2 regions of the Pseudomonas sp. FW305-E2 genome follow, and region 2 is predicted to be linked to the other one. Evidence: predicted binding sites of a transcription regulator. Region 2 holds the regulator's gene; the other holds the start of a gene.
The links. The regulator FliA, encoded in region 2, starts transcription of late flagellar genes. The targets are predictions, from matches to a motif close to CTAAAGTTTNNNNNNNNNNNGCCGNTAA.

Region 1: a site for FliA is predicted at 10,466-10,493, ahead of AC3WLP_RS15200 (flagellar protein MotY). Genes of this name have one in related genera too.

The regions. Positions count from the first base shown of each region.
Region 1 is NZ_JBYSYE010000018.1:890-15,289, forward strand. Features, by position in the region: gene apbC (iron-sulfur cluster carrier protein ApbC) at 1-334, opposite strand, end outside; gene metG (methionine--tRNA ligase) at 493-2,532, shown strand; gene AC3WLP_RS15155 (Rnf-Nqr domain containing protein) at 2,639-3,187, shown strand; gene AC3WLP_RS15160 (RnfABCDGE type electron transport complex subunit D) at 3,184-4,155, shown strand; gene AC3WLP_RS15165 (RnfABCDGE type electron transport complex subunit G) at 4,152-4,754, shown strand; gene AC3WLP_RS15170 (hypothetical protein) at 4,747-5,271, shown strand; gene nth (endonuclease III) at 5,276-5,914, shown strand; gene AC3WLP_RS15180 (PA3496 family putative envelope integrity protein) at 6,019-6,195, shown strand; gene AC3WLP_RS15185 (response regulator transcription factor) at 6,266-6,889, opposite strand; gene AC3WLP_RS15190 (hypothetical protein) at 7,258-7,740, shown strand; gene AC3WLP_RS15195 (argininosuccinate synthase) at 7,808-9,025, opposite strand; gene AC3WLP_RS15200 (flagellar protein MotY) at 9,488-10,429, opposite strand; gene pyrC (dihydroorotase) at 10,560-11,606, shown strand; gene rnt (ribonuclease T) at 11,666-12,277, shown strand; gene AC3WLP_RS15215 (peroxiredoxin) at 12,437-13,039, opposite strand; gene AC3WLP_RS15220 (bacterioferritin-associated ferredoxin) at 13,264-13,482, shown strand; gene bfr (bacterioferritin) at 13,682-14,155, shown strand; gene grxD (Grx4 family monothiol glutaredoxin) at 14,213-14,400, opposite strand, start outside.
Region 2 is NZ_JBYSYE010000010.1:109,359-123,758, forward strand. Features, by position in the region: gene fliR (flagellar biosynthetic protein FliR) at 1-199, shown strand, start outside; gene flhB (flagellar biosynthesis protein FlhB) at 202-1,344, shown strand; gene flhA (flagellar biosynthesis protein FlhA) at 1,569-3,698, shown strand; gene flhF (flagellar biosynthesis GTPase FlhF) at 3,710-5,017, shown strand; gene fleN (flagellar synthesis regulator FleN) at 5,111-5,944, shown strand; gene fliA (RNA polymerase sigma factor FliA) at 5,941-6,681, shown strand; gene AC3WLP_RS11570 (chemotaxis response regulator CheY) at 6,789-7,163, shown strand; gene AC3WLP_RS11575 (protein phosphatase CheZ) at 7,185-7,973, shown strand; gene AC3WLP_RS11580 (chemotaxis protein CheA) at 7,986-10,229, shown strand; gene AC3WLP_RS11585 (protein-glutamate methylesterase/protein-glutamine glutaminase) at 10,276-11,388, shown strand; gene AC3WLP_RS11590 (flagellar motor protein) at 11,388-12,128, shown strand; gene motD (flagellar motor protein MotD) at 12,132-12,989, shown strand; gene AC3WLP_RS11600 (ParA family protein) at 13,213-14,001, shown strand; gene AC3WLP_RS11605 (CheW domain-containing protein) at 14,001-14,400, shown strand, end outside.

The DNA.
Region 1 (14,400 bases), on a different contig from region 2:
CCACACCGCCCTTGCCCGAGGCCACGGCGATGATGTTCTTGACGTTGGCCATGGCTGGTACCTGGGCCTGGGCCTTGTGCGCAGCCACCACGCAATCGATCGAAACCTGGGCGCCAGTGACCCCCTCGAGGCTGCCAATGGCGGTCTGCAGCACCTGGGCCCAGCCGTTCTTGAACAGCCCTGCGGCATAACCCAACTGCAACTGCACGCTGACCTGCCCGCCCTGGATATCGATGGCGCGCACGCAGCCGGCGCTGACCGGGTCCTGGTTCAGGTAGGGGTCGGTGTACTGGCGAAGCACGCCTTCAACGGCGGCACGGGTGACGGCACTCATGGAGACTCCCATTGGCAAACTGAATGTAAAACAGCCGCCTATCCTAACCCGTCAATCGTCAGCAGATGCGCTTGCGGGGTGAAATATCTTCGCCAGCCCTTTATAGTGGCCGATCACCCTCATTTTTACCCCGTAGCCAGATAAGTAGCCGAGCCACCATGTCCGAGCCACGCCAGATTCTCGTCACCAGCGCCCTGCCCTATGCCAATGGATCGATCCATCTCGGCCATATGCTGGAGTACATCCAGACGGACATGTGGGTGCGCTTCCAGAAGCTGCGCGGCAACCAGTGCATCTATGTCTGCGCCGACGACGCTCACGGTTCGGCCATCATGCTGCGCGCCGAAAAGGAAGGCATCACCCCGGAACAGCTGATCGCCAACGTCCAGGCCGAGCACAGCAGCGATTTCGCCGACTTCCTGGTGGACTTCGACAACTTCCACTCCACCCACAGCGAAGAGAACCGCGAGCTGTCGAGCCTGATCTACTCGCGCCTGCGTGAAGCCGGGCACATCGCCACCCGTTCGGTGACCCAGTACTTCGACCCGGAAAAAGGCATGTTCCTTGCCGACCGCTTCATCAAGGGCACCTGCCCGAAGTGCGCGGCCGAAGACCAGTACGGCGACAACTGCGAAAAATGCGGCGCCACCTACGCACCCACCGAGCTGAAGAACCCCAAGTCAGCGATCTCCGGTGCCACCCCGGTACTGCGTGATTCCCAGCATTTCTTCTTCAAGCTGCCAGACTTTCAGGCCATGCTGCAGCAGTGGACCCGAAGCGGCACCCTGCAGGACGCGGTAGCCAACAAGCTGGCGGAATGGCTGGACTCCGGCCTGCAGGAGTGGGATATCTCCCGCGACGCGCCGTACTTCGGCTTCGAGATCCCGGGTGAGCCTGGCAAATACTTCTACGTATGGCTGGATGCACCAATCGGCTACATGGCCAGCTTCAAGAATCTCTGCGCACGCCGCCCGGAGCTGGACTTCGACGCCTTCTGGAACGAAGGCTCCAAGGCCGAGCTGTACCACTTCATCGGCAAGGACATCGTCAACTTCCACGCCCTGTTCTGGCCAGCCATGCTCGAAGGCGCCGGCTTCCGCAAGCCGACCGCGGTCAACGTGCACGGCTACCTGACGGTCAACGGCGCCAAGATGTCCAAGTCGCGCGGTACCTTCATCAAGGCCCGCACCTACCTGGATCACCTGCAGCCGGAGTACCTGCGTTACTACTATGCGGCCAAGCTGGGCCGTGGCGTCGACGACCTGGACCTGAACCTGGAAGACTTCGTGCAGAAGGTCAACTCCGACCTGGTCGGTAAGGTCGTCAACATTGCCAGCCGCTGCGCCGGCTTCATCCACAAGGGCAACGAAGGCGTGATGGTCAGCGGTGATGCCGCGCCTGAGCTGACCGAAGCCTTCCTGGCTGCCGCCCCCTCCATCGCCGAAGCCTATGAAGCCCGTGATTTTGGCCGCGCCATGCGCGAAATCATGGCACTGGCCGACCGCGCCAACGCCTGGATCGCCGACAAGGCACCGTGGTCACTGGCCAAGCAGGAAGGCAAACAGGATGAAGTCCAGGCCATTTGCGCCCAAGGCATCAACCTGTTCCGCCAGCTGGTGATCTTCCTCAAACCGGTACTGCCGGTGCTGGCCGCTGACGCCGAGGCTTTCCTCAACGTGGCCCCGCTGACCTGGAACGACCACCTGACACGCCTGGAAAACCACACACTTAACCCGTTCAAGGCCCTGATGAGCCGTATCGAGCCGGCCAAGGTCGAAGCCATGGTCGCTGCCAGCAAGGAAGACCTGCTGGCAGCCGAAGCCAAGGCCCCGGCGGGCAATGGCGAGCTGGCCAAGGACCCGCTGTCGGCAGAGATCGAGTTCGATACCTTCGCTGCCGTCGACCTGCGTGTGGCGCTGATCGTCAAGGCTGAAGCCGTGGCGGGTGCCGACAAGTTGCTGCAACTGACCCTAGACATTGGTGACGAGCGCCGCAACGTGTTCTCCGGCATCAAGTCGGCCTACCCAGACCCGTCCAAGCTGGAAGGCCGCCTGACCATGATGGTAGCCAACCTCAAACCCCGGAAGATGCGCTTTGGCGTGTCCGAAGGCATGGTCATGGCTGCCGGCCCTGGCGGTGAAGAAATCTACCTGCTGAGCCCGGACAGCGGCGCCAAGCCAGGCCAGCGCATCAAGTAACCGCCCTGCGGGCCATTGTGGGAGCGGCCTGCCCGCTCCCACAATTACGCAGGCCCCTTCATGCCAAACCCGGACAATCGCCCCGATTCCCGGCTATCGTCATCTCATGAATGACTACATCCTGGTCCTGATCAGCGCCGCACTGATCAATCACCTGTGCCTGCTTCGACAGCCACTCTCCGGGCTGCAACTGCAAGTGCACGGCCTGGCCTGCGCCCTGTGCATCGCCCTGGGTGTAATCGGCGCGCAGTTGCTGGTGCACGCGGTACTTGCCCCGTTGCACATCCACGATCTTGCCCTGTTTCTGCTATTGCCCTGGCTGGCTTTGCTCGCCTGGGGCCTGCCCTGGCTATTGGCCAAGTGGCGCCCGGCCTGGCCTGTAGTGGGGTTGCCAGCGTTGCTGTTGAGCAATGCAGCAGTACTTGGGCTGGCCTTGCAACAGACAAGCGACGACGGCACCTGGCCAACCATGCTGCTCCAAGGCTTGCTGACGGGGGGCGGCTTCTGGCTGGCGCTGATGGTGTTCGCCGACCTGCGCCAGCGCAGCGCCCACGCCGATATCCCCAACGCGCTGCGCGGCCTGCCCATCGAATTGATTGGTGCCGGGGTGATGGCCATGGCGCTTTCCGGTTTCAACGGAATGTTTGGCCAATGAGCAGTCCCGATCCCCGCCTACGCACCAGCATGGGCCTGGTCTTGCTCGCCTGCACGCCTGGACTGCTGGCGCTGTTGTGGCTGCATGGCTGGGGCATGATGCTGAACCTGTTGCTGTGCGCCAGTGCCGCGCTGCTGTGCGAGGCATTGCTGCTGGCACTGCGCAGCCAATCACTGAGCCAGGCGCTAAACGACGGCAGCGCACTGGTGACCGCCGTGCTGCTGGCGGCCGCCCTGCCCACCCTGGCGCCATGGTGGCTGCCGGTCATCGCGGCAAGTGTCGCGATCGGTATCGGCAAGCAGGCCTACGGCGGGGTCGGGCGAAATCTGTTCAATCCGGCCATGGTGGGTTATGCCTTCGTGCTGCTCAGCTTCCCGTTGCAGATGAACCATTGGCCTGGGCAGGCCCCTGGCCTGCTCGACAGCGTGCAGCAGGTGTTCGCTGGGGGCGAACAGATCGATGCCTGGGCCCGTCCGACATTGCTCGACGGCTTGCGCCACAACCGCAGCCTGACCATCGACGAGCTGTTCGCCAGCCATCCGGGCTTTGGCAACATTGGCGGGGCAGGCAGCGAATGGGTCAACCTGGCATTCCTGCTTGGCGGCCTGTTCTTGATGCAACGCAAGGTGATCAGTTGGCATGCGCCGGCAGGTTTGCTGGCAGGGCTAGTGGTATTCAGCCTGTTGGGCTGGAACGGTTCGGGGTCGGACTCCAATGGCTCGCCTTTGCTGCACCTGTTTTCCGGCTCGACCATGCTGGCAGCCTTCTTCATTGCGACCGAGCCAGTGTCCGGCCCCAGAGACGACTGGGCCAAGCTGTGCTTCGGCGTGGGGACAGGGGTGCTCATCTACCTGATTCGTACATGGGGCAGCTACCCGGATGGCACCGCGTTCGCCGTCCTGCTGATGAACCTTTTGGCACCGGCGCTCGAGCGCATGGCTGCGCAGCGTCAGCAGGCAGCCCGATGAAGCGCGGGGTTCGGGATGTAGGCCTGCTGCTGCTGACTGGAGTATTGGCAGTGTCTGCCACCCTGGCCTGGCGGCAGTGGACCGGTCCGGCCATCGCCGGCGCTGAAAAGCAGCTGCAAAGCCGCCAACGGCTGGCCGTGCTGCCCGACGGTAGCTATGACAACCAGCCCCTGGAAAGCCCGCTGCCAAGGCCCGCCGCACAGAGGCCCAACAGCCGTATCCTGGCGGCTTACCGTGCCACTTTGGCAGGTAAGCCAAGCGCCATTATCCTGATCACACAGGCCCAGGGGTATGCCGGGCCGATCGTGCTGAGCGTCGCCATCACCACGGACGGCCGGCTGATCGGCAGCCAGGTTGTCGAACAACAGGAAAGCCCCGGGCTGGGCGATCGCCTGGGGGATCCGCGATTGCACTGGCTGAGTCAGTTCAACAACCGCGATCAGGGCGATCACTGGGCGCTGAAGCGGGACCAGGGTGACTTTGACCAATTGGCCGGCGCAACCGTGACCTCGCGCGCGGTGATCGCCGCATTGCAGGATGCGCTGAGCTATTTCGACGAGCAGCGTAGTGTATTGCTGGAGGGCGCCACCCATGAATAGGTTCTGCCTGCTGGCCATGAGCCTGGCGCCACTGCTGGGTGCCACCCGAACGCTGGCTGAAGGCGCGGCCATCGGCCTGTGCGCAGTACTGATGGGGTGCCTGCACCAACTGTTGCTGGCGCCACTGCGTAAACACATGGCCAGCTGGGCCTATGTAATGGCTAGCCTGCTGCTGCTGGCAGCCTTGGCCAGTTGCCTGCAGTTGGCCCTGCGGGCCTGGCTGCTACCGCTGGCCATTGCCCTGGGCCACTATCCCGCATTGTTGTGCCTGCAATGCCTGGCCAGTGACCACCTGCTACCTGACCAACGCCGCTGGCGCCTGCTCGCAAGGCACCTCGGCGCTGTCTTTGCCATTTGCCTGCTGCTGGGCACCAGCCGCCAATGGCTGGCTGACCATGCCGAGCTGCACCTGGCCAGCCTCGCACCCGGTGCGCTACTGCTGCTGGGTCTGCTGTTGGCCTTGTACAATCGCCTGCTTCCGGGCCCTGCCCACCCACCTCGTCAAGGAAAGCCCTGATTTCATGAATGCCGCCAAACGCCTGGAGATTTTTCGCAGGCTGCACGAAGACAACCCCGACCCCAAGACCGAACTGGCCTACACGACCCCGTTTGAACTGCTGGTCGCCGTGACACTGTCCGCGCAATCCACCGACGTCGGCGTCAACAAGGCCACTGCCCGCCTGTTCCCCGTCGCCAACACCCCCGAGGCCATCTATGCCCTGGGCGTTGAAGGCCTCAGCGAATACATCAAGACCATCGGGCTTTACAACAGCAAGGCCAAGAATGTCATAGAAGCGTGCCGGCTGCTGATCGAGCGCCACGACAGCCAGGTACCGCAAACCCGCGAAGCGTTGGAGGCGCTACCCGGCGTCGGCCGCAAAACCGCCAATGTGGTGCTTAACACGGCGTTTCGCCAACCGGCCATGGCCGTGGATACTCATATTTTCCGGGTGAGTAACCGCACGGGCATCGCGCCAGGCAAAACGGTGCTGGAAGTGGAAAAGAAACTGGTCAAGTTTGTACCCAAGGACTACCTGCTCGACGCCCACCACTGGCTGATCCTGCACGGGCGCTACGTATGCCAGGCGCGCAAGCCAAGGTGCGGCAGCTGCAGGATCGAAGATTTGTGCGAGTACAAGCACAAAACCTCCGACGATTGAGCCGATTGCCAAAAACCACTCACGTCGATTGAAAAAATCTTTTTTACCAGCGTCTGCTTTCTGGTTATAAGGACGGCCAATGGCCCCTTGGCTTGGAGCGACTCATGAGTACCGATAAAGACGACCTGTCGATCGATGATGATTTTGTTGCCGCAGACGATGACGCGGAGCCACAGGTTGAAACAGCAAAAACCAACCTGAGCAAACGCCGCACCATCGACAACATGCTGGAAGAACGGCGCCTGCAAAAGCAGTTGGCCGATTTCGATTACGACCTGTAGTGCGGGTCCCGTAGTCAAGGACCGATAGCCTTGGCAAAGCCTCCTGGCTGGAGGCTTCAAGGCTTGGCGATCAGTTCAGACCTTGCCGTTGCGCCAGCTCGATCAGGTCAACCAATGACCGTGCATTGAGCTTGAGCAGCAGCCGTGACTTGTAGGTACTGACCGTCTTGTTACTGAGGTACATGCTGTCGGCAATCTCCTTGTTCGAACGCCCTCGCGCCAGTTGTTGCAGCACCGTCATTTCTCGCGCAGACAGGCGATTCACCATATCCGTCTCGCTGCCCGCCCCCCTGCCACGTGACGCATGCAAGGCCTGGTTGGGGAAGTAGCTGTAACCCGACAACACAGCCTTGATAGCGCTGAGCAGTTCGGTAAGCTCCTGCTGCTTGCACACGTAACCCGCCGCCCCTGCCTGCATGCAGCGCATCGAAAAGTTGCCGGGGGCCTGCGACGTCAGCACCAGTACCTTGCTACCCGGGCTGAATGTCGCCATGCGGGCAATCACCTCCAGGCCATCCAGCTTCGGGATACCGATATCCAGCACCACAATATCCGGCAGGTGTTGCCGCGTCAGCTGCAGCGCAGCTACCCCATTGTCAGTCTCCGCCACAACGTCATACCCATGCCGCTCCATCAGCATGCGTACGGCCAGGCGTATGACCGGATGATCATCCACGATAAGCACTTTATTCATGCGATATCCATACAGTGTTGTTGCTTTGGCACGCCACGATAACCGACAGGACGCTTGCTGGCGCGGCGATTTACCAGCGAAAGCGATGGACAGAAAAAGCCTACAGAACTTACAGAAACTTCCTACACATAATGACTATGGTTGTAACAAACAAATTACTTATTACCGAAAGAAACGGTACCACCCGCAGTCATAAACGTACCAGTTGAATACTGATCTTCAGCAGAGGAAAACTTCCGATTCAAACACGTTGAAAAAGCCATACAAGAGGGTTCTCTGACGATCATTCCTCCCCCGGGAAACAATCCAGCCTTTAGTTGAGTACAGCGGTAAGGTAAAGATGGACAAAACCGCTGGAGACGGCCCATATGACCCAAGCACAACCTGTCGCCCCGCTGACGATCATTGCCATCTTCGCGGGGATCATCGAAGCCTCCGCCCTTGCCACACTGCCATTTCTCGGCGAGTCCAGCCAAAAGCTCTACACCTGGTTCCTGGTAGGCTTTCCATTCTTTCTGACGGCACTGTTCTTTCTGACGCTCAACTTCAATTACAAGTCGTTCTACAACCCGCTACCCGACAGCACAGCACAGCCCAACACGCCAGCACTGAACAGTGTGGCCACACCCGCGATTTCCAATGATGCCCGTGAGGCGGTACAGGGCGAGCCTGTCACGTTCATGTTCTCCGGCCCCGACGCCTATCGCATGATGGAGCAGCAACTCTTGCACGCACTTGCCCAACCGCCCGAGCCAACGCGAGTCTGGCGCTTTTGCAATCTGGAGAGACGTCAATGTGCGCAGCTTTCGATCAGCGCACTTGAGGGCGATGATGTGAGCCATCGAAGTTGAACGACCCGCCTTTGCGCGGGCATAAAAAAACCCCGGACTGAGCCGGGGTTTTCGCACACACCAGCAATCAGAGCAGCGAACGGCCCTTGTTGGCGGCAATGCGCATACGCAGTGCATTGAGCTTGATGAAGCCAGCAGCATCTGCCTGGTTGTAGGCACCACCATCTTCTTCAAAGGTGGCGATGTTGGCATCGAACAGCGAATCGTCCGACTTGCGGCCAACCACGGTCACATTGCCCTTGTACAGTTTCAGGCGCACCACACCGTTCACGTTGACCTGCGAAGCATCGATCATCTGCTGCAGCATCAGACGCTCCGGGCTCCACCAGTAGCCGGTGTAGATCAGGCTGGCATACTTTGGCATCAGCTCATCTTTCAGGTGAGCGACTTCGCGGTCCAGGGTGATCGACTCGATGGCACGGTGTGCCTTGAGCATGATGGTACCGCCAGGCGTTTCGTAGCAACCGCGCGACTTCATGCCGACGTAACGGTTTTCGACGATGTCCAGACGGCCGATGCCGTTGGCACCACCGATACGGTTCAGGTCTGCCAGGACGGTGGCCGGGGATTTCTCGACGCCGTCGATGGCAACGATGTCACCATTGCGGTAGGTCAGCTCGATGTAGGTAGCCTGGTCCGGGGCGTTCTCAGGCGAGACACTCCAGCGCCACATGTCTTCTTCGTGCTCGGTCCAGGTATCTTCCAGGACACCGCCCTCGTAGGAGATGTGCAGCAGGTTGGCGTCCATCGAGTACGGCGACTTCTTCTTGCCGTGGCGCTCGATCGGGATGCCGTGCTTCTCGGCGTAGTCCATCAGCTTTTCGCGGGACAGCAGGTCCCACTCACGCCATGGGGCGATGACCTTGACGCCTGGCTTCAGGGCATAGGCACCCAGCTCGAAGCGCACCTGGTCGTTACCCTTGCCGGTGGCGCCATGGGAAATGGCGTCAGCGCCGGTTTCGTTGGCGATTTCGATCAGACGCTTGGCGATCAGCGGACGGGCGATGGAAGTACCCAGCAGGTACTCGCCTTCGTAGACGGTGTTGGCGCGGAACATCGGGAACACGAAATCACGCACGAATTCTTCGCGCAGGTCGTCGATGTAGATCTCTTTAACGCCCATTGCCTGGGCCTTGGCACGGGCCGGTTCGACCTCTTCGCCCTGCCCCAGGTCAGCGGTGAAGGTCACCACTTCGCAGTTGTAGGTATCCTGCAGCCACTTGAGAATCACCGAAGTATCAAGGCCGCCGGAATACGCCAGTACGACCTTTTTTACGTCCGCCATGCCATCACTCCACGGGGTTGTACGGAAAGGGACCGATTCTACCGGCGTTGCGGATAAATTTACAGTGGGGCGACAGCTTCTGACGACAAAGCGACAAGAACTTTCGTAGGGGCGACGGGCGGTCGGTTGCGGGATGTGGCATGAGGCATGAGGCATGAGGACCATGGAGGGGCGTCGAACCGCAGCGTGCATGCCTGGAGGAGTTCAGCGCCTGTGAGACCGAGCGCCGCCAGGTGTCCGCCTCGATACATTCTGCGCCTGTGAGACCAAGCGCCGCCAGGTGTCCGCCTCGACACATTCTGCGCCTGTGAGACCGAGCGCCGCCAGGTGTCCGCCTCGACACATTCTGCGCCTGTGAGACCAAGCGCCGCCCGCGCGGCGCTCGATCTCACAGGCGCTGAAAATGTTATGACGAACCCATGGCGGCCTTGATGCGAGCCCATGACATGCACCGACCAGATCTCAGGGCGCCTTCGCCCCCGGGACGCCCGAGGCAGGTGCAACAGCCGGCGCCGCTTGCTCAACCGGCTTTTCCACCGGTTTCTCAACCACCGCCACCCGATCCAGCTCGATATTCACCCGCCGATTACGCGCCCGATTCGACGCACTGTTGTTCTTCGCGAGCGGATAACGTTCGCCATGGAAGCGCACAGTGATCTGCTCCTCCGGCACACCGTTAGCCTTGAAGTAATCGGCAACGGCCAATGCCCGACGGCGCGACAGGTCGCGGTTGGTAAGGCGGTTGCCACTGTTGTCGGAGTGGCCGTTGAGCTCGACATGATTCACCGTCGGGTCGGCTTTCATGTAATCGAGGATCACGTCCAGCCGCGCCTTGGCTGCTGCATCCAGCTCGATACCGCCCCCGGGGAAACCCACCTGGGTCTGGCGCACCTGGTCGTAGTTCATCGGCAACAGTTTGCCAGCACAGACCTGATAGTCATTGTAGGCTTTGGCGAAGCTGACCGGCAGCACTCGCACCTCCATCGGCCTGCCCGCCTCACCGGTGTAGTTGCGCACGACGGTGCTACGCCCGTCGAGCAAGCCGTTGATCAGCCGGCTGGCCTGCCCTTGGGAGGAGCTGAACAGCACACCACTGCGGGCCATACGCACATTGCCCAGGTTGATATCGCCACGCCCTGGTTGCCACGGCGCTGCCGCGGCCAGCAGGCTGGCGGTGCCTGCACCCAGTACGTTGCTGTCCGACCACAGCTGGAACACCGGCTGCTCGCCTGCCCGACGCACGAACGTACCGCTGCCGAAACCTTCGATCGGCTGGCTCAGACGGCACTCGAACTGGTCACCCTCGACCTTCCAGGCAATATTTTCCATGCGCGTCTGGAAAGTCAGTGCGCCGGCCGGCAGGCTGGCGAACAGGGTCAACAGGGCTAGGTAACGCTGGCGCACGGGCGGCTCCACAAATTCTGGCGGCTTACCTGCAGGCTATCGGACGCTGTCCGGAAAACTTGATAGCCGTGCTCGCCCCGGGGTTTTCCGGTAGGATTGGGGCTTGAGTTCGACCCGCCTGGAATCCCCAATGTCCGATCGCCTGACCCTCCTGCGCCCCGACGACTGGCACATCCATCTGCGCGATGGTGCCGTCCTGCCCCACACCGTTGGCGACGTGGCGCGTACCTTCGCCCGTGCCATCATCATGCCCAACCTCGTGCCGCCGGTGCGCACTGCCAACGAGGCCGGCGCCTACCGTGAGCGCATTCTGGCTGCCCGCCCGGCCGGCAGCCGCTTCGAGCCGCTGATGGTGCTGTACCTCACCGACAACATCAGCCCCGAGGACATCCGCGCGGCCAAGGCCAGCGGTTTCGTGTACGCCGCCAAGTTGTACCCGGCCGGCGCCACCACCAACTCCGATTCCGGCGTGACCAGCATCGACAACATCTTCCCGGCCATAGAGGCAATGGCGGAAGTGGGCATGCCGCTGCTGGTCCATGGCGAAGTGACCCGCAGCGAGATCGACGTGTTCGACCGCGAGAAGCGCTTCATCGACGAGCACATGCGCCGTGTGGTCGAGCGCTTCCCGACGCTGAAAGTGGTGTTCGAACACATCACCACCAGCGATGCCGCGCAGTTCGTCACCGAGGCCCCGGCCAACGTGGGTGCGACCATCACCGCCCAGCACCTGCTGTACAACCGCAACCACATGCTGGTCGGCGGCATTCGCCCGCACTTCTACTGCCTGCCGATCCTCAAGCGCAACACCCACCAGGTGGCCTTGCTGGACGCAGCCACCAGCGGCAATCCGAAGTTCTTCCTCGGCACCGACTCGGCACCTCATGCCCGTCACGCCAAGGAAGCAGCCTGCGGTTGCGCGGGTTGCTACACCGCCTATGCGGCCATCGAGATGTACGCCGAAGCGTTCGAGCAGCGTAACGCGCTGGACAAGCTGGAAGGCTTCGCCAGCCTGCACGGCCCGGCCTTCTATGGCCTGCCGGCGAACACCGACACCATTACCCTGGTCCGCGAAGAATGGACCGCTCCGGAAAGCCTGCCATTTGGCGAGCAAACCGTAGTCCCGCTGCGCGCTGGCGAAAAACTGCGCTGGCGCCTGCTGGAGAAAAACGCGTGAGCGAAGACCTTTACGAAGACGACCTGGACACCCAAGGCAGCAGCGGTCCTCGCCACCCGATGGCCGAGCGCTTCCGCGGCTATCTGCCGGTCGTGGTGGATGTTGAAACCGGTGGTTTCAACAGCGCTACCGATGCATTGCTGGAAATTGCCGCCGTCACCATCGGCATGGACGAGAAAGGCTTCCTGTTCCCCGAACACACCTACTTCCACCGCGTGGAGCCGTTCGAGGGCGCCAACATCGAGCCGGCCGCACTTGAGTTCACCGGGATCAAGCTGGACCACCCGCTGCGCATGGCGGTCAGCGAGGAAAGCGCGATGACCGACATCTTCCGTGGCGTGCGCAAGGCACTCAAGGCCAACGGCTGCAAGCGGGCAATTCTGGTCGGCCACAACAGCAGCTTCGACCTGGGTTTCCTCAATGCAGCAGTGGCGCGCAATGACCTGAAGCGCAACCCGTTCCACCCGTTCTCCAGCTTCGACACCGCCACCCTGGCGGGCCTGGCGTATGGCCAGACCGTGCTGGCACGAGCCTGCCAGAGCGCTGACATCGATTTCGACGGGCGTGAGGCGCACTCGGCACGTTATGACACCGAGAAAACGGCTGAGCTGTTCTGCGGCATCGTCAACCGCTGGAAAGAAATGGGCGGCTGGCGCGATTTCAACGATTGATCTGCCAAAGGCATTCGCGGGCACGCCCGCTCCCACAGGTTCACCTTTGCCTTCAGGCATGCAGAAAATCGGTGGGAGCGGGCGCGCCCGCGAAGAGGCCGGCACAGGAAGGCATAAAAAAACCGGCCACGAAGGCCGGTTTTTTCATGCACGCAGCAATTACAGCTTGCCAGCGTTCTCGCTCAGGTAGGCAGCAACGCCTTCAGGCGAAGCGTTCATGCCCTTGTCGCCTTTTTTCCAGTTGGCAGGGCACACTTCGCCGTGCTCTTCGTGGAACTGCAGAGCGTCAACCAGGCGCAGCAGCTCGTCCATGTTACGGCCCAGTGGCAGGTCGTTGACGATCTGCGAACGGACAACACCGTTGGTATCGATCAGGAAGGCACCACGGAAGGCCACGCCGCCTTCGGACTCAACGTCGTAGGCTTTGCAGATTTCGTGGGTCATGTCGGCAGCCAGGGTGTACTTCACCTGACCGATGCCGCCATTGTTGACCGGGGTGTTACGCCAGGCGTTGTGGGTGAAGTGCGAGTCGATCGACACGCCGATCACTTCCACGTTGCGCGCCTGGAAGTCAGGGATGCGGTTGTCCAGGGCGATCAGCTCGGACGGGCAGACGAAGGTGAAGTCCAGCGGGTAGAAGAACACCAGGCCGTACTTGCCCTTGATGGCCGAGGCCAGGTTGAAGCTATCGACGATCTCGCCATTGCCCAGCACGGCCGGAACGGTGAAATCGGGGGCTTTCTTACCAACGAGTACGCTCATTGTAATCTCCTGATGAGGGTGAAAAACCGTTTGCCGGGCCAGACGGGCTTGCCCGACATCCAACAAAGGCCGACCATCATACACGGCTTCTCATGACAGGCCGACTCCGTCGACAAAGCGACCACCGGTCGCTCAAGCACAGCACCCTCAGAAAGATCTTTGACAAGCATTCTCATTAACATTAAGCTCCAACCCATCGACCCAACCAGCGATGGTCAGCCCTTATGTATGTGTGTCTTTGTGTCGGCGTTACCGACGGACAGATCCGCGATGCGATCTATGAAGGATGCTGCAGTTACAAGGAAGTGCGCGCCGCCACCAATGTCGCCAGCCAGTGTGGGAAATGCGCTTGCGTGGCCAAGCAGGTGGTCCGCGAGACCCTGACCGAGCTTCAGGTCAGCCAGGCGGCCTTGCCCTATCCCGTCGAATTTACCGCTGCCTGAACGCAGAATTTCAAGAACCGGACCTGATGTCCGGTTTTTTTATGCCCGAAATTCAACAAGTTAGCGTTGCAACGCGGTTCACAAACATTCTTATTCCTATTAATTTTCACTTAGTATTCAAGAACTTAGGTTTGACACACCTAAGTATCGGGCTCAAACTTCAGTGGAGTGACACACTTCTACAGGGCAGGAACCCGACATGAAAGGCGACGTAAGCGTCATCCAGCATCTCAACAAGATCCTCGGAAACGAGCTGGTCGCGATCAACCAGTACTTCCTGCACGCACGCATGTACGAAGATTGGGGGCTGAACAAACTCGGCAAGCACGAGTACAAAGAATCCATCGATGAAATGAAGCACGCTGACAAACTGATCAAGCGTATTTTGTTCCTCGAAGGTATTCCTAACGTTCAGGACCTGGGCAAACTGCTGATCGGCGAGCACACCAAGGAAATGCTCGAGTGTGACCTGAAGATTGAACAGCAAGGCCTGGTCGACCTGAAGGCCGCCATCGCTCATTGTGAAACCGCTGGCGACTTCGGCTCACGTGACGTGCTCGAAGATATTCTCGAGTCCGAGGAAGAACACATCGACTGGCTGGAAACCCAACTGGGGCTGATCGACAAGATCGGTATCGAGAACTACCTGCAATCGCAGATGGGCGAAGAGTAACTATTCGCCCCATAAAAAAACCCGCTGATCGCGGGTTTTTTTATGTTTGCCGGAAGATCAGGCTTCAGAAGCCTTGGCCTTGGCAGCCGCTTCCTTGATCAGGGTTTGCAGCTCACCCTTCTCGAACATTTCCAGCATGATGTCGCTGCCGCCAACCAGCTCACCGGCTACCCACAGTTGCGGGAAGGTCGGCCAGTTGGCGTATTTTGGCAGGTTGGCGCGGATTTCCGGGTTCTGCAGGATGT
Region 2 (14,400 bases):
GCTGCTGGTTGTGAACATCGCCTTTGGCGTGATGACCCGTGCGGCACCGCAGTTGAATATCTTCTCGATCGGTTTCCCGTTGACCCTGGTCATGGGCATGGCCATTTTCTGGATCGGCCTGGCCGATATCCTCTCCCACTACCAGGCATTGGCCAGCGAAGCGCTGCAATGGTTGCGTGAATTGGCAAGGGCGCGCTGATCATGGCGGAAAGCGAGAGCGGTCAGGACAAGACAGAAGAGCCCACCGAGAAGCGCAAGCGCACTGCCCGCGAGAAGGGAGAGATCGCGCGCTCCAAAGAGTTGAACACCGTGGCGGTGACGTTGGCCGGCGCGGGTGGCTTGCTGGCGTTTGGTGGGCACCTGGCCGAGACCTTGCTTGCCATGATGCGCATGAATTTCAGCCTGACCCGCGACATCATCGTCGACGAGCGCGCCATGGGGGCCTTTCTTCTGGCTTCGGGCAAGATGGCCATCTGGGCGGTACAGCCGATACTGATCCTGTTGTTCGTGATCGCCTTTGTCGCACCCATCGCCCTGGGCGGTTTCCTGTTTTCCGGCAGCCTGTTGCAGCCGAAATTCAGCCGCATGAACCCGTTGTCGGGGATCAAGCGCATGTTCTCGATGAATGCCCTGACCGAGTTGTTGAAGGCGCTCGCCAAGTTTTTCGTGATTCTGGTAGTGGCGATAGTGGTGCTGGTCAACGACCGCCAGGCGTTGCTCTCCATTGCCAACGAGCCTTTGGATCAAGCGATCATACACAGTGTTCAGGTGGTTGGCTGGAGTGCGCTGTGGATGGCGGCAGGGTTGTTGCTGATTGCGGCGGCGGATGTACCATTCCAGCTGTGGCAGGCACACAGCAAGCTGAAGATGACCAAGCAGGAGGTGCGTGACGAGTACAAGGACTCCGAAGGCAAACCCGAGGTCAAACAGCGTATTCGCCAGCTGCAGCGCGAGGCTTCGCAGCGGCGCATGATGGCGGCGGTGCCTGATGCAGACGTGATCATCACCAACCCGACGCACTATGCGGTGGCCTTGCAATACGACCCGGAGAAGGGTGGGGTGGCGCCACTGTTGCTGGCCAAGGGGACCGACTTCATTGCCTTGAAGATCCGCGAGATTGGCGTGGAGCACAAGGTCCAGATTCTCGAGTCGCCAGCGCTGGCGCGGGCGATCTATTACTCCACCGAAATTGAGCAGGAAATCCCTGCTGGCCTGTACCTGGCGGTGGCCCAGGTGTTGGCATATGTGTTCCAGATTCGCCAATACCGATCCGGCAAAGGCAAGCGCCCAGAGCCGCTGAAAGACGACCTGCCGATCCCGCCGGACCTGCGCCGCGACAGTTGACCTTGTATCACGGCTTCTGGCCCTTTCGCGGGCGCGCCGGCTCCCATACGGTGGTGGACACCTGTCGGTGGTTGGGCGCAGGCCGTCGTGTAGGAGCGGGTTCACCCGCGAAAGGGCCGGTACCAGCCACATAAATCCCTCGCCGAGCAAAGTTGGAAAGCTTCTTGCAAAGCCACGCCCAGGCGCCCCCTGGGCGTCAAAGTTTTGCATCAAGAGGACTCGCGGTGGATCGCACTCAGTTAATCAGCAACGCCCGCAACAACCTGGCCGGGCTCGGCCGGGGCAACCTGGGGGTGCCGCTGTTGCTGCTGGTGATGTTGGCAATGATGATGTTGCCGATACCGCCGTTCCTGCTCGACGTGTTCTTCACCTTCAACATCGCCCTGTCGATCGTTGTGCTGCTGGTCTGTGTATACGCCCTGCGCCCCCTCGACTTCGCCGCGTTCCCGACCATCCTGCTGGTGGCCACGTTGTTGCGCCTGGCCCTGAACGTCGCGTCCACCCGTGTGGTCATGCTGCATGGCCAGGAGGGCCATGGCGCTGCCGGTAAAGTGATCCAGGCCTTCGGTGAGGTGGTGATCGGCGGTAACTACGTGGTCGGTGCCGTGGTGTTCGCCATCCTCATGATCATCAACTTCGTGGTGGTGACCAAGGGTGCCGGGCGTATCTCGGAAGTGAGTGCGCGTTTCACCCTCGACGCCATGCCCGGCAAGCAGATGGCCATCGACGCCGACCTCAATGCCGGCCTGATCGACCAGGCTCAGGCCAAGCACCGCCGTGCCGAGGTGGCGCAGGAGGCCGAGTTCTACGGTTCGATGGACGGTGCCAGCAAGTTCGTGCGCGGCGACGCCATCGCCGGCTTGCTGATCCTGTTCATCAACCTGATCGGTGGCATGCTCATCGGCATGCTGCAGCACAATATGTCGTTCAGCGAGGCCGGCAAGGTCTACGCCCTGCTGACCATTGGTGACGGTTTGGTGGCGCAATTGCCATCACTGCTGCTGTCCACCGCCGCCGCGATCATGGTCACCCGTGCTTCAGGCTCTGAAGACATGGGCAAGCTGATCAATCGGCAGATGTTCGATTCGCCCAAGGCGCTGGCGGTGTCGGCGGGGCTGATGATCGTCATGGGCCTGGTGCCGGGCATGCCGCACATTGCCTTCCTCAGCCTCGGCCTGATGGCGGCCGGCGGCGCCTACCTGGTGTGGAAGAAGCAGCAACAGGCCAAGGTCAAAGCCCAGCAAGAGGCGCAGCGTCAGCAGGACCTGCTGCCCTCGCCACAGCGTGCGCTGGAAACCAAGGAGCTGGGTTGGGACGACGTCACTCCCATCGACATGATCGGCCTGGAGGTCGGCTATCGGCTGATCCCGCTGGTCGATCGCAACCAGGGCGGCCAGTTGCTGGCGCGGATCAAGGGCGTGCGCAAGAAGCTGTCGCAGGACCTGGGCTTCCTGATGCCCACCGTGCACATTCGTGACAACCTCGACCTGCAACCCAGCGCCTATCGCCTGACCTTGATGGGGGTGATTCTGGCCGAGGCGGAGATCTACCCGGACCGCGAACTGGCGATCAACCCTGGGCAGGTGTTTGGCACCCTCAACGGTATTGCCGCGCGCGACCCTGCGTTTGGCCTGGAAGCGGTGTGGATCGACGTCGGCCAGCGCTCACAGGCGCAGTCGCTGGGTTACACCGTGGTCGATGCCAGCACCGTGGTGGCCACCCACCTCAACCAGATCCTGCAGAAACATTGCCACGAGCTGATCGGCCACGAAGAGGTTCAGCAACTGCTGCAGGTGCTTGCCAAGGCATCGCCTAAACTTGCAGAAGAGCTGGTGCCGGGTGTCATTTCCTTGTCGGGGCTGCTCAAGGTGCTGCAAGCCCTGTTGTCGGAACAGGTGCCAGTGCGCGATATTCGCAGTATTGCCGAGGCCATCGCGAACAACGCCGGCAAGAGTCAAGATACCGCCGCACTGGTGGCGGCGGTGCGCGTCGGATTGTGTCGCGCCATCGTGCAAAGCATTGTCGGCGTTGAGTCGGAGCTGCCAGTGATTACCCTGGAGCCAAGGTTGGAACAGATTTTGCTGAATAGTCTGCAAAGGGCCGGGCAAGGTCAGGAAGACGGTGTTCTTCTGGAACCTAGCATGGCCGAGAAGCTGCAACGTTCGCTGATCGAGGCGGCCCAGCGCCAGGAAATGCAGGGTCAGCCGGCCATCCTGCTGGTCGCCGGCCCGATCCGCGCCATGTTGTCGCGTTTCGGTCGCCTGGCTGTACCGAATTTGCATGTTCTGGCGTATCAGGAAATACCTGACAACAAGCAAGTCACCATCGTTGCCACCGTGGGCCCTAACGGCTGAGGTAGGGGATAATGCAAGTTAAGCGATTTTTCGCCGCCGATATGCGTCAGGCCATGAAACTGGTCCGTGACGAGCTGGGCGCCGATGCCGCAATCATTGGCAACCGCCGCATTGCCGGTGGTGTCGAGCTGACGGCCGCGCTGGACTACAAGCTGTCCGCCCTGGCCCCGCGTGTGCCCAACGCCGAGCTGGAAGAAGAGCTGCGCAAGACCCACACGCGCATTGCCACTGCCCAGGCCGAGCTGGACCAGCGTCAGGACAGCAGCGACAACAACCGCCAATTGTTCGCCGGGCAATCTTTGACCGCTGCCGAACCGTTGATCGAGCCGCACGTCGATGCCCCTGAGGCCGCTGCCGTACCGGCTGCTGCGCCGGTTGACCCGCGCCTGTTCGATGCCATGCGCTCGGAGCTGTCGGGCCTGCGCGAGCTGCTGGAAGTGCAACTCGGTTCGCTGGCCTGGAATCAGCTGCAGGGCAGCAAGCCGCAGCAGGCCAACCTTTGGCGCCGCCTGCAGCGCATCGGCCTGTCCGGGCCGATCGCCCGCGAGCTGCTGGACCTGACCGCCGAGATCGAGGAACCGCGCCAGGCTTGGCGCATGCTGCTGGCTCACTTGGCGCGGATGATCGAAGTACCTGAAATCGAGCCGATCGAAGAGGGCGGGGTGATCGCCATGGTCGGCCCGGCGGGTATGGGCAAGACCACCACCCTGGCCAAGCTGGCCGCGCGCTACGTGCTCAAGTACGGCGCGCAGAACCTGGCGCTGGTGAGCATGGACAGCTTCCGTATCGGCGCCCAGGAGCAGCTCAAGACCCTGGGCCGCATCCTCAACGTGCCGGTGACTTACGTCGACCCGGGCCAGTCGCTGGCAGCAGCGCTGGAGCCACTGCTGCGCAAGCGCGTGGTGCTGATCGATACTGCCGGCCTGCAAGCCAGCGACCCTGCGCTGCGCATGCAGCTGGAAACCTTGGCCGGGCGTGGCATTGCCGCGAAGAACTACCTGGTGCTGGCCACCACCAGCCAGAAGCAGGTGCTGACCGCCGCCTACCACAGCTACAAGCGCTGTGGCCTGGCCGGCTGCATCCTGACCAAACTCGATGAAACGGCAAGCCTTGGCGATGTGTTGAGCCTTGCCATCAGTCATGAACTGCCAGTGGCCTATCTTACCGATGGCCCACGCATTCCTGACGACCTGCACCTGCCAAGGGGCCACCAGTTGGTCACGCGGGCGGTGAATGTGCAGCAGCAGGACGAGCCCAGCGAAGAGGCCATGGCCGACATGTTCGCTGATCTCTATCACAACCCACGGCGAGCGGGTTGACCATGAAGCGTGTGCAAAGTCGCTATGCCAAGGGGCACGCAGAATTGCCCTACGTGTGGCCTGAGTCCCAGCGAGACAAGGTAAAGAACAGACATGGGTAGCATGCATCCCGTACAGGTGATCGCCGTGACCGGTGGCAAAGGTGGCGTCGGCAAGACTAACGTTTCAGTGAACTTGTCCCTGGCGCTGGCCGAGCTTGGCCGCAGGGTCATGCTGCTGGACGCCGACCTGGGCCTGGCCAATGTCGACGTGTTGCTGGGCCTTACCCCCAAACGTACCCTCGCCGATGTGATTGAAGGGCGTTGCGAGCTGCGTGACGTGATGCTGCAGGGCCCCGGCGGTGTGCGCATCGTACCGGCAGCCTCGGGTACCCAGAGCATGGTGCATCTGGCCCCGGCCCAGCATGCCGGGCTGATCCAGGCGTTCAGCGAAATCGGCGACAACCTCGATGTGTTGGTGATCGATACCGCTGCGGGTATCGGTGACTCGGTGGTCAGCTTCGTTCGCGCCGCCCAGGAAGTGCTGCTGGTGGTGTGTGATGAACCTACCTCGATTACCGACGCCTACGCGTTGATCAAGCTGCTCAATCGCGACTATGGCATGAACCGTTTCCGTGTGTTGGCCAACATGGCGCAGAGCCCGCAGGAAGGGCGCAACCTGTTTGCCAAGCTGACCAAGGTCACCGACCGCTTCCTTGACGTTGCCCTGCAGTACGTGGGTGCCGTGCCGTACGACGAGTGCGTGCGCAAGGCGGTGCAGAAGCAGCGTGCCGTCTACGAAGCCTTCCCTCGCTCCAAGTGCGCGCTGGCCTTCAAGGCGATTGCCCAGAAGGTCGACAGCTGGCCGCTGCCGGCCAATCCGCGCGGCCATCTGGAGTTCTTTGTCGAGCGCTTGGTGCAACCCACCAGCGCGGGACCCGTACTATGAACGCCAGTGGCTTCAAGATGTACAGCCGGGCGGCGAAGGACGCCCAGTACGAGCTGATCGAACGCTACGCCCCGCTGGTCAAGCGCATCGCGTACCACCTGTTGGCGCGGTTGCCGGCCAATGTGCAAGTCGAGGACCTGATCCAGGCCGGCATGATCGGCCTGCTGGAAGTGGCCAACAAATACGACGCCAGCAAGGGCGCCAGCTTTGAGACCTACGCCGGCATCCGCATCCGCGGGGCCATGCTGGACGAAGTGCGCAAAGGCGATTGGGCACCGCGTTCGGTACACCGCAACACCCGTATGGTCAGTGATGCCATGCGTGCAGTTGAGGCCAGAACAGGCCGTGACGCTAAAGATCATGAAGTTGCTGCCGAACTCCAATTGAGTCTCGATGATTACTACGGGATCTTGAACGATACCCTGGGCAGCCGCCTGTTCAGCTTTGACGACCTGTTGCAGGACGGCGAGCACGAAGGGCTGCATGAGGATGGCGCCAGTGGCCAGGTCGAACCTGCGCGCGGCCTGGAGGAGGAGCGCTTCCAGGCTGCCCTGACCGAGGCTATCGCCAACCTGCCGGAGCGTGAGCGCCTGGTGCTGGCGCTGTACTACGACGAAGAGCTGAACCTCAAGGAAATCGGTGAGGTGCTGGGTGTCAGCGAGTCGCGGGTCAGCCAGTTGCACAGCCAATGTGCCGCGCGCCTGCGCAGCCGCCTGGGGGAATGGCGGGTGCGTTGAGCCCACTGTCGTTGCAGTCGTTTTCCACGTTGTACCGAATTGAATGAGTGCGTGCTCGGTAGGCCGAGCGCGTTTGAGACTGCTTGGAGGTCTAATTGGACAAGAACATGAAAATCCTCATCGTTGACGACTTTTCGACGATGCGGCGGATCATCAAGAACCTGTTGCGTGACCTGGGTTTCACCAACACCGACGAAGCCGATGACGGCACCACGGCGTTGCCGATGCTGGAAAACGGTCACTACGACTTCCTGGTGACCGACTGGAACATGCCGGGCATGTCCGGCATCGACCTGCTGCGTAAAGTGCGTGCCAGCGACAAGCTGAAAAGCATGCCGGTCTTGATGGTGACCGCTGAAGCCAAGCGCGACCAGATCATTGAAGCGGCACAGGCCGGCGTCAATGGTTACGTGGTCAAACCGTTCACCGCTCAGGTGCTCAAAGAGAAGATCGAGAAGATCTTCGAACGCGTCAACGGCTGAGTCACGTCAGGGGGGCGCGTCATGGATTCATCACAAACGTCTTTGGGCGAGTTCGAGTCGACCCTGAAGAAGCATGCCCAGGAGTTGGTCGAAAGCCTGGAGCGGGGCCGTTTCGGCGAGGCGGTGCAGTTGATTCACGAACTGAACCAGACCCGCGACCGCGGCCTGTACCAGGAAGTCGGCAAGCTGACTCGCGAGCTGCACAGTGCCATCGTCAGTTTCCAGATCGACCCCACCATGCCGCAGGCAGAAGAGGTGTCGCAAATTACCGACGCCACCGAGCGCCTGTCGTATGTGGTCAAGCTGACCGAGGGCGCGGCCAACCGCACCATGGACCTGGTCGAGGAAAGCACACCGGTGCTCAATGAGCTGGCCAGCGAGGCCAAGGCCCTGAGCACCGACTGGCAGCGCTTTATGCGCCGCGAAGTGGCTGCGCCGGAATTCCGTGATCTGGTCAAGCGCGTCGACAGTTTCCTGACGCACAGCGCCGAGGGTAACCGCAAGGTTTCCGGGCACCTCAATGACATTTTGCTGGCCCAGGACTATCAGGACCTGACCGGCCAGGTGATCAAGCGCGTCACCGCACTGGTGACCGAGGTGGAAAGCAACCTGCTCAAGCTGGTGCTGATGGCCAGCCAGGTCGACCGCTTTGCCGGTATAAAACATGACCACGATCAATTGCGTGCAGAAAAAGATCGAGAAAAACATCCGACTCGGGGTGAAGGTCCGCAGATTCATGCCGATAAGCGTGAAGACGTCGTGTCCGGTCAGGACGATGTCGATGATCTGCTGTCCAGCCTTGGTTTTTAAGGAGCACGTTTGATGAGCTTCGGCGCCGATGAAGAAATCCTCCAGGATTTCCTGGTAGAAGCCGGCGAAATACTTGAGCAATTGTCCGAGCAACTGGTCGAGCTGGAAAGCCGACCTGACGATGCCGACCTGCTCAATGCGATCTTTCGCGGTTTCCACACTGTAAAAGGGGGCGCCGGCTTCCTCCAGCTGAACGAGCTGGTGGAGTGCTGCCATATCGCCGAGAACGTGTTCGACGTCCTGCGCAAAGGTGAGCGCCGGGTCGATGCGGAACTGATGGATGTGGTGCTCGAGGCACTGGATACGGTCAACAGCATGTTTGGCCAGGTGCGCGAGCGTGCCGAAGTGACACCGGCCACCCCTGCACTGCTGGCAGCGTTGTCGCGCCTGGCCGAACCTGGCGCAGCCGAAACTGTTGCAGCGCCTGCACCGGCACCGGTTGCCGACGTGTCGGTTGCCGCGCCGGCCGAGGCCGAGGAGCAACACCAGGACATCACTGACAGCGAATTCGAGCAGTTGCTCGATTCGCTCGATGCGGTCAAGGCGCAAGCGGCGGCCGACGAGCAGATGCAGGGCGAGACTGTCAGCGGTGCGGGTGATGAAATCACCGACGCCGAGTTCGAATCACTGCTCGACCAGTTGCACGGCAAGGGCCAGTTCAATGCCGAGGTTGCCGCGCCGCCGGTGGCCGTCAGCAGCGAAGCGGTCAGTGATGAGATCACCGACGCCGAATTCGAATCGCTGCTCGACCAGCTGCATGGCAAGGGCACCTTCCAGGCTGGCGCCTTGCCAGCCGCCCAGGCACCAGCGCCTGCCGCACCCGACAACAGTGCCGCCAGCGATGAAATCAGCGAGCACGAGTTCGAAGCCCTGCTGGACCAGTTGCACGGCAAGGGCAAGTTCGGTGGCGATGTTGCCGCTGTAGAGGCCCCGGCTGCTGTCCAGGCGCAAGCGCCGGCTGCCGCCAAGGCCGAAAGCCCGCCGGTGGCCAAGCCCGCTGCCGCGCCAGCGCCTTCGCCGGCCAGCAAACCTGCCGCGGCGCCTCGCGCGCCGGCCCCGGCCGCCGAAAAGCATGCCGCCAGCGAAGCGGAAACCACGGTACGCGTCGATACCGCGCGCCTGGACGAGATCATGAACATGGTCGGCGAACTGGTGCTGGTGCGTAACCGCCTGGTGCGCCTGGGCCTGAACAGCGGCGACGAGGCCATGTCCAAGGCCGTGTCCAACCTTGACGTGGTCACCGCCGACCTGCAGACCGCGGTGATGAAAACCCGTATGCAGCCGATCAAGAAAGTCTTCGGCCGCTTCCCGCGCCTGGTCCGCGACCTGGCGCGCCAGTTGAAGAAAGAGATCAATCTGGAGCTGGTCGGCGAAGAGACCGACCTTGACAAGAACCTCGTAGAAGCCTTGGCCGACCCGCTGGTGCACTTGGTGCGCAATGCGGTCGACCACGGTATCGAGATGCCCGAGGAGCGTGAAACGTCTGGCAAGGCACGTACCGGCCGCGTAGTGCTGTCGGCCGAACAGGAAGGCGACCACATCCTGCTGTCGATCTCGGACGACGGCAAGGGCATGGACCCGAACATCCTGCGCGCCAAGGCCGTGGAAAAGGGCCTGATGGACAAGGACGCCGCCGAGCGCCTGAGCGAGTCGGACTGCTACAACCTGATCTTCGCCCCTGGCTTCTCGACCAAGACCGAGATTTCCGATGTGTCCGGGCGTGGCGTGGGCATGGACGTGGTGAAAACCAAGATCTCCCAGCTCAACGGCTCGATCAACATTTTCTCGGCCAAGGGCCAAGGCTCCAAAATCGTCATCAAGGTGCCGCTGACCCTGGCGATCATGCCCACCCTGATGGTGATGTTGGGCAACCAGGCGTTCGCCTTCCCGCTGGTCAACGTCAACGAGATCTTCCACCTCGACCTGTCGCGCACCAACGTGGTGGACGGCCAGGAAGTGGTGATCGTGCGCGACAAGGCGCTGCCGCTGTTCTACCTCAAGCGCTGGCTGGTCCAGGGCCAGGTGCACGAAGAGCAGCACGAGGGCCACGTGGTCATTCTGTCGGTCGGCACCCAGCGCATCGGTTTTGTCGTTGACCAACTGGTGGGCCAGGAAGAAGTGGTCATCAAGCCGCTGGGCAAGATGCTGCAAGGCACCCCGGGCATGTCCGGGGCCACCATTACCGGCGACGGTCGCATCGCGTTGATTCTCGACGTCCCGAGCATGCTCAAGCGTTACGCCGCGCGGCGTATTTGATTTCGGTGGCGCGCCCTGGCGGGTTGCGCCGCCTAATGGAGTGTTTATGGCAGTCAAGGTCCTGGTGGTGGATGATTCTGGTTTCTTCCGCCGCCGTGTCTCGGAAATCCTCTCGGCGGATCCAACGATCCAGGTAGTGGGTACCGCGACCAACGGCAAGGAAGCAATCGACCAGGCGCTGGCGCTCAAGCCCGATGTGATCACCATGGACTACGAAATGCCCATGATGGATGGCATTACCGCCGTGCGGCACATCATGCAGCGCTGCCCGACGCCCGTATTGATGTTCTCGTCGCTGACCCATGAAGGCGCCCGCGTCACCCTTGACGCGCTGGATGCCGGCGCAGTGGACTACCTGCCGAAAAACTTCGAGGACATCTCGCGCAACCCTGACAAGGTCAAGCAGTTGCTGTGCGAGAAGGTGCACACCATTTCGCGCAGCAACCGCAGGATCGGCAGCTATGCCAGAACGGCGCCGGTCGCCACTCCAGCGCCGGCCAGCACCTTCGCCAGCCAGGCGCAGACGCGCCCGGCAGCGCCTGCCCGTGCAGCGGCCCCGACACCGGCGGCCTCGCAGTCGCCGGCACCCAAGCGCAAACCCTACAAACTGGTGGCCATCGGTACCTCCACGGGGGGGCCGGTGGCGCTGCAGCGGGTACTGACCCAGCTGCCGGCCAATTTCCCGGCGCCGATCGTGTTGATCCAGCACATGCCGGCGGCGTTCACCAAAGCGTTTGCCGAACGCCTGGACAAGCTGTGCCGCATCAGCGTCAAGGAAGCCGAAGACGGCGACATGCTGCGCCCGGGCCTGGCCCTGCTGGCCCCCGGTGGCAAGCAGATGATGATCGATGGCCGTGGCACGGTGAAGATCCTGCCCGGCGACGAGCGCCTGAACTACAAACCGTGCGTGGACATCACCTTCGGGTCGGCGGCCAAGTCGTACGGCGACAAGGTGTTGTCGGTGGTGCTCACCGGCATGGGCGCCGATGGCCGCGAGGGCGCGCGCCTGCTCAAGCAGGGGGGCAGCACGGTGTGGGCCCAGGATGAAGCCAGCTGCGTGATTTATGGCATGCCCATGGCCATCGTCAAGGCCAACCTGGCGGATGCCGTGTACAGCCTTGACGAAATCGGCAAGCACCTGGTGGAGGCGTGCATCTGATGGACGTCCTTAGCCTGATCGGTCTGATCCTGGCTTTCGTTGCCATCGTCGGTGGCAACTTCCTTGAAGGCGGTCATGTCGGTGCTCTGGTCAATGGCCCGGCGGCTCTGATCGTGCTGGGAGGCACCCTGGCGGCGGCGTTGTTGCAGTCGCCGCTGTCGTCGTTCAAGCGTGCCTTGCAGATTTTGCGTTGGATCCTGTTTCCACCGCGGGTCGATCTGGCGGGCGGCATCGACCGAGTGGTGAACTGGAGCCTGACCGCTCGCAAAGAAGGCCTGCTGGGCCTGGAAGGGGTAGCGGACAGCGAGCCCGACCCCTATGCGCGCAAGGGCCTGCAACTGCTGGTGGATGGCGCCGAGCCGGAAGCAATCCGCAGCATCCTTGAGGTCGACTTCCTTACCCAGGAAGGCCGTGACATCCAGGCAGCCAAGGTATTCGAAAGCATGGGCGGCTATGCGCCGACCATCGGCATCATCGGGGCGGTCATGGGCCTTATCCATGTGATGGGCAATCTGGCCGACCCGTCGCAACTGGGCAATGGCATTGCCGTGGCCTTTGTCGCCACCATTTACGGTGTGGCCAGTGCCAACCTTGTGCTATTGCCGGTCGCCAGCAAGCTCAAGGCCATCGTCATGCGCCAGTCGCGCTACCGTGAAATGCTGCTCGAAGGCCTGCTGTCGATTGCCGAAGGTGAAAACCCGCGCTCGATCGAGCTGAAGCTGCAAGGCTTCATGGAGTAACCCATGCGTCGCCGTCGTCATACCGAGGAACACGAAAACCACGAGCGCTGGCTGGTGTCGTACGCCGACTTCATCACGTTGCTGTTCGCCTTCTTCGTGGTGATGTATTCCATTTCCTCGATCAACGAGGGTAAGTACAAGGTTATTTCCCAGGCCTTGCTTGGGGTATTCAACGACCCCGAGCGCAGCATGAAGCCGATCCCGATTGGCGATGAGCAGCCGCTGAGCGTGCGCCCGGCCGAACCGCTGGTCAAAGACAGCGAGCAGACCGAAGCGGGCCTGGCGGCGACCAATGTCGACCCGTTGAAAACCATCAGCGATGACGTGCGCGATGCCTTCGGCGACCTGATCAACAGCGACCAGATGACCGTGCGCGGCAACGAGCTGTGGATCGAGATCGAGCTCAACTCGTCGCTGCTGTTTGGCAGTGGTGACGCGATGCCCAGTGACAAGGCGTTTGCGATCATCGAGAAGGTGGCCAACATCCTCAAGCCGTTCGCCAACCCGGTGCACGTCGAAGGCTTCACCGACAACCTGCCGATCCGCACCGCTCAGTACCCCACCAACTGGGAGTTGTCCTCGGCGCGCGCGGCCAGCATCGTGCGCCTGCTGGCCATGGAGGGCGTCAACCCGGCACGCATGGCTTCGGTGGGCTACGGCGAGTACCAGCCGGTGGCCAGCAACGATACCGCCGAAGGGCGCGCACGCAACCGCCGGGTGGTGCTGGTGATTTCCCGTAATCTGGAAGTGCGCCGCAGCCTGACAGGCTCGGGCAGCGCCAATGCCACACCGGATGCCGCATTGCGCCGGGCTGGCACACAAAGTGCACCGGCAATACAAGCAACGGTAGCGAGGCCGTGATACGTCAATTCCCCGTCGCTGATACGAACACGATTTTGAATGTGCCGCCGCCCCCTGTGGGAGCGGGCATGCCCGCGAAGCCAGCGACTCGGTGAATGGCACCGGCTACGCCGGTGTTCGCGGGCTTGCCCGCTCCCCCAGAGGAGAGTGCGAGCTTTGAAGTTTTGCGCATGACGGTTGTTTCTACAGTGTCCCTGCCAAATCAATAGATAGAGTTTGCTTGATGAGAGTCTGGGCAGTAGCCAATCAAAAAGGTGGTGTCGGCAAGACCACCACTACCATTGCCCTGGCCGGCCTGCTGGCCGAGGCCGGCAAGCGCGTGGTCGTCGTCGACCTCGACCCGCACGGCTCGATGACCAGCTACTTCGGGCACAACCCGGATGCCCTGGAACACAGCTGCTACGACCTGTTCCTGCACAAGGGCACGGTGCCCGAAGGCTTGCCCGGGCAACTGCTGCTGCCCACCAGCGATGAGCGCATTTCGCTGCTGCCGTCGAGTACCGCCCTGGCGGTGCTGGAGCGCCAGTCGCCAGGGCAGAATGGCCTGGGCCTGGTAATCGCCAAGAGTCTGGCGCAGCTGTGGCAGGATTTCGACTATGCCCTGATCGACAGCCCACCCTTGCTGGGGGTGCTGATGGTCAATGCCCTGGCCGCCAGCCAGCAGCTTGTGATCCCGGTACAAACCGAGTTCCTCGCCGTGAAGGGCCTGGAGCGCATGGTCGGCACCTTGGCCATGGTCAACCGTTCGCGCAAGCAGGCGCTGCCGTACCAGATCGTACCGACCCTGTTCGACCGTCGTACCCAGGCGTCGCTTGGCACCCTCAAGTTGCTGCGTGACACCTACGGGCAGCATGTGTGGCAGGGCTACATCCCGGTGGATACGCGCCTGCGTGATGCCAGTCGCAAGGGCGTCACGCCTTCGCAGTTCGACAGCAAGAGCCGTGGGTTGATCGCCTACCGGGCGCTGCTCAAGCACCTGCTCACCTACAAGACCGCAGTGCAGGTGGCCTGATGACTCAAACCCGGCAAACCAGCACCCGGCCCCAGATGGCCCTGCAATCGTACCTGGACGGCCTGCTGCAGGAGGCCACCGAGGCCGAAGACCTGAGCGAGCAGCCGGCAGTGGCGGATGAGTTCGCCGAGGCGATGCGCGAGGAGCAGGCACGCGATGCCCGTCAGCCAGCCCGGCCTGAGCCCGCCGAAGCCGCCGCCGCCAGCTTTGCCCCGCGGCCGTTCGCCGAACCCCGTCTGGCGGTACTGCCCAGCGTGATGCCGGTGGAAGCCCCGGTGGTGACGGTGGTCGATCAGGAGGTCGTGGCCGAAGCCAGCATCCCGGTACTGGTCGAAGAACAAACCGTGGAACCGGCTGTGCCGCTGGTCGATGTGCATCTGCCGGCACCCAACCTGCCCG